One region of the Pantoea stewartii genome, then DNA from elsewhere that is predicted to be linked to it. Evidence: predicted binding sites of a transcription regulator. Region 1 holds the regulator's gene; the other holds the start of a gene.

Evidence for each region. Region 1 encodes ArgR, which controls arginine synthesis, uptake and breakdown. Its sites were predicted from a motif close to ANTGAATAAAAATACANT; they were not measured.
Region 2: the regulator ArgR is predicted to act here: its motif matches at 1,683-1,700, upstream of argC (N-acetyl-gamma-glutamyl-phosphate reductase).

What each region holds. Positions count from the first base shown of each region.
Region 1 is NZ_CP049115.1:2,373,649-2,378,076, reverse strand. It holds gene yhcN (peroxide/acid stress response protein YhcN) at 168-431, opposite strand; gene G5574_RS11260 (YdgH/BhsA/McbA-like domain containing protein) at 526-798, opposite strand; gene yhcN (peroxide/acid stress response protein YhcN) at 872-1,135, opposite strand; gene argR (transcriptional regulator ArgR) at 1,621-2,091, opposite strand; gene mdh (malate dehydrogenase) at 2,628-3,566, shown strand; gene mscM (miniconductance mechanosensitive channel MscM) at 3,704-4,428, opposite strand, start outside.
Region 2 is NZ_CP049115.1:3,023,664-3,028,091, forward strand. It holds gene ppc (phosphoenolpyruvate carboxylase) at 1-137, opposite strand, end outside; gene argE (acetylornithine deacetylase) at 488-1,636, opposite strand; gene argC (N-acetyl-gamma-glutamyl-phosphate reductase) at 1,805-2,809, shown strand; gene argB (acetylglutamate kinase) at 2,824-3,600, shown strand; gene G5574_RS14395 (argininosuccinate synthase) at 3,625-4,428, shown strand, end outside.

The sequences.
Region 1 (4,428 bases):
AGCCAGTTCCTTTCTTTTAACGCGCCTGAGTGTTGTGCCGCTGGCGCGATCGTTAGCCGATGTCCGTTTTCCTGCGCCTTACGGCTGTCAGGTTCTGCCTCGCCGTTTCAGACAGAAAAAAGCCCCGGCGACCGGGGCTAAAGGGTTCGTCATGAACAGACGAGGAACTATTTATAAAGCTGTGCGGTGAGGTGATAGCTGTCACCGGTATTTGCTTCAATGATTTTGTACGCGCTTGCGCCTTGCTCATCAGCTTTTTGAGACAGCTGAGCCCGATAATCAATCGGAGAGCCTGCTACACCGCTGATGCTTACGGTTCCGGCAGGTTGTAAGTTCTGTGCTTGTTCGGCGGTCACCAGCTGTGCAGCGGAAGCGCCGAATGTCATAGCAGAAAGAAGACTTACTGTTGCGATGGTTGCTTTGATGTTCATGTTTATTTCCTCATAACTGTCAACAACCTACGGAGTCAAAACACAGAGCGGGTTGTCGATTAATTTCAGATGCGGCACGATTGCCGTCGATGTATTACTTATAAAGTTCAGCGGTAACGTGGAACGTATCGTCGCGATTATTTTCAATGACGCGATAGTGACCCGCACCCTGGGCATCTGCCTTTTGAGACAGAACCTGGCGAACATTCGTCTGATCGCCGTCGATGCCGCTGACGGTGATGGTTTGATTCAGGGGCTGCAGGTTCATTTCCTGCGCCTGTTGATTTGTTACCGGGCTGGCGGCATGGGCACCAAAGGACAGGAGCGAAGCCAAACTCAGGGCGGCAAAGGTTAATGTGGTTTTCATTACTCTTCTCCAGCAATGTTAATTAACCAGTGAGCATGTGGTCTCATCTGGTTACCTGTCAGTTCAAACGCTTTTATTTGTACAACTCAGCGGTGGCGTGATAGTTGCCATCGTTGTAAGCCTCGATAACACGAAAAGCTTTAGCGCCGTGTTGATCCGCTTTCTCACTCAGTTGCTGTCTGATATCTGATGGCGCACCGGCGACACCACTAACGCTCACAGTGCCGACAGAGTGCAGATTCTGAGCATCCGCAGCAGAAACATATTCAGCTGCAGATGCACCAAATGACAGGGCAGAGAGAATGCTTAAAGCAGCGATGGTAGTTTTAATTTTCATGAAAGATGTCCTCGTCGTGGCTGTTCTTCTTTTTTATTAGTGTGATTCACATCACGAAAGTAAGTATAGGACTAATAACGGCGGAAATTAATATCTGCCTAATAATGTTTTGTAGTCATACTTTAACCTTATGGGATTTTTTTATAACTAAACGTTATTAAAAGCGGTTAAAAAACGGCCTTTGGCAGGTAATTACTTATAAAAACAGTAAGATGCGCAACTTTAACTTTTGGTGCGGAAATTTATGGTCGATCAGGCTGCTTGTGAACATAACCTCAAAGGATAGCACCATCGATGCGGTGTAGAGCAGTGTAAAATAGCGTGGAAAAGTAGTCAGGATAAAGGGTATGACCAATAGTACAAGGTAAATAGCGGCAATGAGATAGGCTCAACTCGTTGATAATAGAGCGTTTAAACAGAAGAGAACACAAGGAGGAACGCGCTGCAGATCAACCGGCAGATGCGCTGCCGGTCAGAGATAAAGGCTAAAGTTCTTGTTCAAACAATACCAGAATAGCATCGTGCAGCTGCCTGACAGTAAAGGCGCGTGCTGGCGTGATAAAAATGGTGTCGTCTCCTGCAATCGTGCCCAGGATTCCTTCGGACTTACCTAATGAGTCAAGTAAACGTGCAATTAACTGTGCGGCACCCGGGCTGGTATGAATCACGACCAGAGCATCGTTATAGTCAATATCAAGCACCAGATTCTTCAGAGGACTGGTGGTAGTCGGCACGCCCAGTTCCGCAGGTAAACAGTAAACCATTTCCATTTTGGCATTGCGGGTGCGCACCGCGCCAAATTTCGTCAGCATACGAGAAACTTTTGACTGATTAATGTTCTCGAAGCCGTCTTCCTGAAGCGCCTGAACAATCTCGCCCTGAGAGCTGAATTTTTCTTCTTTTAATAATGCCTTGAAGGCTTTAATCAGATCGTCTTGTTTCGATGGGTTTCGCATAATTTACCAGTATACGTAAGACAAACCGCGAACCAGGCCGCAGCAAAGACATTATTATGCATATAAATGAATTTTTATGCAATAGGTTATTAATTGTACTGCGAGGTCATCATCGCGGGCGGCGATAATAGCAAAGAATCTCCTCAGACCAAAACCCAGCTCACAGCCTGAAAAGGCAAAGGTTGCAAAGGTGTTATATTATTGATGAGGTAAGAAAATAAAAATGTACATTGCCGATCTCTTTCTGCGGATAATACGGTTGCCAGTTCACGGGTATAATGTTTACAGCCTGTTAGTGAGAATGATGCCTTCATCATTTGTTACTAAAGTAAGCCTGAACCGGGAATTGCCTGACTCGCGTGAGTAACCTGGCGAGTAAGGGACAGGAAGATGATGTGTCATTTTTTATCCGGCGCTTCTGTATTGAAGCAGGTAGAGCAGGCACCGGACAAACGTCATCCACTGAGCCGTTGGTTACGCTCTGATACAGATGGAATATCGGATCTTCTCTGCCCCACCTTAATAAGGAGTTATGAATGAAAGTTGCCGTTCTCGGTGCCGCGGGTGGCATAGGCCAGGCGCTCGCACTTCTACTCAAAACCCAGCTTCCAGCAGGTTCAGAACTGTCTCTTTACGATATCGCGCCTGTCACGCCGGGCGTGGCAGTAGATCTCAGCCATATTCCCACCGCAGTAAAGGTGCAGGGGTTCAGCGGTGAGGATGCGAAACCAGCCCTGAAAGGGGCCGACGTTGTGCTTATTTCCGCGGGTGTGGCACGCAAACCGGGCATGGATCGTGCGGATCTCTTTAATGTTAACGCCGGCATCGTCAGCAACCTGATCGAGCAGGTGGCGACTACCGCCCCTAAGGCGCTGATTGGTGTCATTACCAACCCTGTTAATACGACCGTGGCGATTGCGGCGGAAGTGCTCAAAAAACACGGCGTCTACGATAAGAATCGTCTGTTCGGTGTCACTACGCTGGACATCATCCGTGCAAACACCTTCGTTGCGGAGCTTAAAGGTAAACAACCTGGCGAAGTTGAAGTGCCTGTCGTCGGTGGGCATTCCGGTGTGACCATCCTGCCACTGTTGTCTCAGGTGCAGGGCGTCAGCTTCAGTGAGCAGGAAGTGGCTGACCTGACCAAACGTATCCAGAATGCGGGTACTGAGGTCGTTGAGGCCAAGGCCGGTGGCGGCTCTGCTACATTGTCTATGGGCCAGGCAGCTGCCCGTTTTGGATTATCGCTGGTGCGTGCATTGAATGGCGAAGCGAACGTAGTGGAATGTGCTTATGTTGAAGGTGAAGGAAAGTATGCCCGCTTCTTCTCCCAACCGCTGCTGCTGGGCAAGAATGGGGTTGCTGAGCGCAAGCCCATCGGCGCATTAAGTCCGTTTGAACAGCAGGCACTGGAAGGCATGCTTGAAACGCTGAAAAAAGATATCGCGCAGGGCGAAGCCTTTGTGAAGCAATAAAGCGTTTCAGACAACATAACGCCCGGTTCGACCGGGCGTTTTTTATTGCGTTCTGATACCTAACCTGAACAAGATTACGCGCTGTCTCGCTGCGCACCAATCCGCTCTTAACCGGCCCGTTACGGCAATTTTTATTCTCAGAGCCCACCTGAGCGGAACGTTCGGGTGGTCGATGCGCTATTACCTGTCGGCGTTTTTCGGCTCAGCGCTTCTACGCGCATCTGGAACGGCGGGAACGGCATTTCAATGCCATGCTCTGCAAAGCCATGTAAAATAAGCTGATGCAGTTCATGGCGAAGCGGCATTCGATGGCCCATTTCCGCCGCATGCACGCGCAGTTCAAACAACTGAATTCCCTGCTGTAAATCCACCAGGAACACTTCAGGTGGCGGTGTATCCAGCACATAGCTGCAGCGCTCTGCCGCCTGTTTAAGCAGGGTAGTGACTTCTTCACTGCTAACGGTAGCGGGGGCAGGGATGGTCAGCACCACACGCGTGACGGAATCGGAAAGCGACCAGTTAACAAACTGCTCAGTAATGAACGCCTTATTGGGCACGATAATCTCTTTGCGATCCCAGTCAGTGATCGTGGTTGCGCGGGTATTGATGCGCGTAATGCTGCCGGTAAGGTCGCGGATGGTCACGGTATCACCGATACGAATCGGTTTTTCAAACAGGATAATCAGGCCGGAAATAAAGTTCGCGAAAATCTCCTGCAGACCAAATCCCAGCCCGACGCCCAGACCGGTAACCAGCCATTGTAGTTTTGACCACTCAATGCCAATGAGTGAGAAGCCCAGCAAGCCACCGATCAGCAACAGCACATATTTTGTCAGCGTGGTGATGGCATAACCGGTGCCCG
Region 2 (4,428 bases), 650 kb from region 1:
CGGGATGACTTAGAAAGCTTACGGATGGTTTCCACCTGGCCCAGGATATTCTCTCCCAGCGCATCCTTAATCGTATCCCCGAGCAGTTTGCCGAGCATACTGACATTACTTCGCATTGCGGAATATTGTTCGTTCATGTGACCCTGACACCCTTATCGTCTTGATAAACCTCTATACCCGGCCTTTTCAGGCAGCAGAAAAGCCAGCAACGTCGTCCTCCCGGCTCTGACCGGGGTTCTTCAGTTGCTGCCCGTCGCAAGCTGAATAAAGTGGGATGATTGCCCAGTGGGTATAACATCGTCTTTTATCTAGCCACGTAATCAGGCGTTCGTCAAATGACTTAAAGTGAGGGAAACGTGCAGCTAACTGACGGAAATTCATGGAATTTGATAGCGGCGAAGCGGGATAAGTTATTCTTATTATCAAATCCCACAGATTGGCAGGGCATTTTGCTGTTAATACAGTGAAATGCCCCGTTTGATGATAATTAGTGACAGAAATGCTGCACAACCTGAGCGATTAAGGCGCGCGTAGGCTGAATAAATGCGGTATCGATAAATTCGTCCGGCTGATGCGCCTGGTTGATAGAACCCGGGCCCAGCACCAGCGTTGGACAAAGTTGCTGGATAAACGGGGCTTCAGTGCAATAATTCACCACTTCTGTCGGTGTACCCAGCAGTTTTTCCACCACCTTGACCAGCTCATGGTCAACCGGACATTCATAGCCCGGAATCGGCGGATGCAATTCTTCGATGGTAATCCGTCCCGGCCAGCGTTCGCTCACCGGCGCCAGTGCCTCATTCAGCAGCGCGTCAAGATCGCTCAGCGTCAGCCCCGGCAAAGGGCGGATGTCCATGTGCAATTCGCAGCAGGCGCAGATACGGTTTGCTGCATCACCGCCATGAATATGACCAAAGTTCATTGTGGGATAAGGAATCGCAAAACCATCATGGTTGTAACGGGCTTTCAGCGTATTGCGCAGTTGCATGAGTTCGGTAATCGACTCATGCATCAGCTCAATGGCATTAACGCCGCGACCCGGATCGCTGGAATGGCCAGATTGACCCTGAATGCGAATCGCATTCGAGATATGTCCTTTGTGCGCACGGACAGGTTTCAGCGACGTCGGTTCGCCAATAATGGCGCAGTCAGGGCGAAGCTGTGTGGATGCGGCAAAATATGACGCGCCCGCCATGGTGGTTTCTTCATCAGCGGTGGCCAGAATATAAAGCGGCTTACTCAGGGCTGTCACATCCACATCACGGAGCGTGTCCAGAATAAACGCGAAGAAGCCTTTCATATCGGCGGTACCCAGACCGTACAACTTGTTGTCGTGCTCGGTCAGGGTAAAGGGATCGCGAGTCCAGCGACCATCATCAAACGGAACGGTATCGGTGTGCCCGGCAAGCAGCAGACCGCCCGCACCGCTTCCGGTGCGCGCCAGCATATTAAATTTATGCCGCGTGCCCGGCACGGGTTGGACTTCCACGGTAAAACCCAGGTCACGGAACCAGCCAGCCAGTAAATTGATTAAAGTTTCATTGCTCTGATCGAGAGCGGCATCGGTTGCGCTGATAGACGGTGTTGCGATCAACTGGCGGTAGAGTTCGATAAAAGGCGGTAATTTTGTCTTCACTGTTGACGGTCCTTGAGTTAGGATGTATCAATATTCATGCATTAATAGTGAATAAAAATACATTAACGTCGTGTGCATGTGAACCTTAAATCGCTGCAAACGACATCGTGGGCAACGGGGCAAGGCCGCGACCCGGAACGTGTGACTGTAATAAAGGTATACAGCCTGATGTTGAATACGCTGATCGTTGGTGCCAGTGGTTACGCTGGCGTAGAGCTTGCCACCTTCCTTAATCGCCATCCACATATCAACATAACCGCTTTGGCGGTGTCTGCGCAAAGTCCCGATGCGGGTAAGCGCTTGTCCGATCTTCATCCACAGCTGAAAGGCGTGGTGGATCTGCCGCTGCAGCCACTGAGCCGCGCCGACGAATGGGCAGATAAAGTTGATGTGGTGTTTCTGGCGACGGCCCACGAAGTCAGTCACGACCTGGCGCCTGAATTTCTGAAAGCTGGCTGCGTCGTGTTTGATCTGTCCGGCGCTTTCCGCGTCAACGACGGCAAGTTTTACACGCAGTTTTATGGCTTCACGCACCAGCATGGGGACTGGCTGGATAAAGCCGTTTACGGTCTGGCGGAGTTCCAGCAGGAAAAAATCAAAGAAGCACAGCTGATTGCCGTCCCTGGCTGCTATCCCACCGCCTCTCAGTTGGCACTCAAGCCGTTGGTGGATGCCGGTTTACTGAATGAGGCGCAGTGGCCGGTCATCAATGCCACCAGTGGCGTCAGTGGAGCAGGGCGCAAAGCGAATGTTGGTACCAGCTTCTGTGAAGTCAGTCTGCAGCCTTACGGTATTTTTAATCATCGTCATCATCCTGAAATTGTGGCGCACCTGGGCACACCGGTAATTTTTACGCCGCACCTGGGCAGTTTCCCGCGTGGCATCCTGGCCACGATCACCTGCCGTCTTAATGCCGGCGTCAGCCGTGATGATGTCGCTGAGGTCTTTCACAATGCCTACCACGATAAGCCGCTGGTACGCGTTTACGAGCAAGGCGTACCGGCATTGAAAGCCGTGGTCGGTCTGCCTTACTGCGATATTGGCTTTGCCGTACAGGGCGAACACCTGATTGTGGTGGCTGCTGAAGATAACCTGCTTAAAGGGGCAGCCTCTCAGGCAGTACAGTGCCTTAATATTCGTTTCGGTTTCCCTGAAACGCAGTCACTGATTTAACGGACGACTAAACCATGACTAATCCATTAATTATCAAGCTGGGCGGTGTGCTGTTAGACAGCGAAGAAGCACTGGCCCGTTTATTTGACGCGTTGCTGGCCTACCGTTCTGCTCATCAGCGCCCCCTGATTATCGTTCACGGTGGCGGTTGCCTGGTCGATGAACTGATGAAAAAACTGGCGCTGCCGGTGCAAAAGAAGAACGGTTTGCGTGTTACGCCTGCCGATCAGATTGACATCATCACCGGCGCACTGGCTGGTACCGCCAACAAAACGCTGTTGGCCTGGGCGAAAAAATACGGCATTCAGGCCGTCGGTCTGTGTCTGGGCGATGCGGGCCTGGTCAATGTCACCCAGTTAGATGAAGCGCTGGGCCATGTGGGCAACGCAACGCCGGGCAATCCTGCATTAATTAACACGCTGCTGGGCGCAGGTTACATGCCCGTTGTCAGTTCAATCGGCATCACCGACAGCGGTGAGCTTATGAACGTCAATGCCGATCAGGCTGCCACAGCGCTGGCCTCAACGCTGGGTGCTGACTTAGTCTTGTTATCGGACGTCAGCGGCATTCTTGATGGCAAAGGTCAGCGCATCGAAGAAATGACGGCAGATAAAGCAGAACAGCTGATCGCTCAGGGCATCATCACCGATGGCATGATTGTCAAAGTGAACGCTGCGCTGGATGCGGCACGCACGCTGGGCCGTCCGGTCGATATTGCCAGCTGGCGTCATGCCGAGCAGTTACCTACCCTTTTTAACGGCGTGTCCATTGGCACCCGGATTCTCGCTTAACGACTCAGATTCAAGGATTACGAAATGCAAACGCAAAACATCAAAAAAATCGTACTGGCTTACTCCGGTGGTCTGGATACTTCGGCCATTATTCCCTGGCTGAAAGAAAACTATGGCGGCTGTGAAGTGGTCGCGTTCGTGGCGGATATCGGTCAGGAACGTAGCGATCTGGAAGGCGTTGAGAAGAAAGCGCTGCAGTCAGGTGCATCAGAATGTCACGTTGTCGATCTGCGTGAAGAGTTTATCAGTGACTACGTTTATCCGGTGCTGCAGACCGGGGCCCTGTATGAAGGGACGTATCTGCTGGGTACCTCAATGGCGCGTCCTATCATCGCGAAAGCCCAGGTTGAGCTGGCGCTGAAAGTGGGTGCTGATGCGCTGTGCCACGGTGCCACGGGTAAAGGTAATGACCAGGTGCGTTTCGAAACCACTTACACCGCACTGGCGCCGCAGTTGAAAGTGGTGGCGCCATGGCGCGAGTGGGATCTGCGTTCGCGTGAAGCGCTGCTGGATTATCTGAAAGCGCGTAACATCCCTACCACCGCGTCGCTGGAAAAAATCTACAGCCGTGATGAAAACGCCTGGCACATTTCTACCGAAGGCGGCGTGCTGGAAAGCCCGTCTAACGCACCTAACAAAGATTGCTGGGTCTGGACTGTCGATCCGCTGGAAGCGCCCGATCAGCCAGAAGACGTGACAGTAACCGTTGAAAAAGGCCGCGTGGTGGCGGTGAACGGTGAAAGACTGAGCCCGTTCCAGTGTCTGGAAAAACTGAATGTGCTGGGCGCAAAACATGGCGTGGGCCGTATCGATATCGTTGAAAACCGT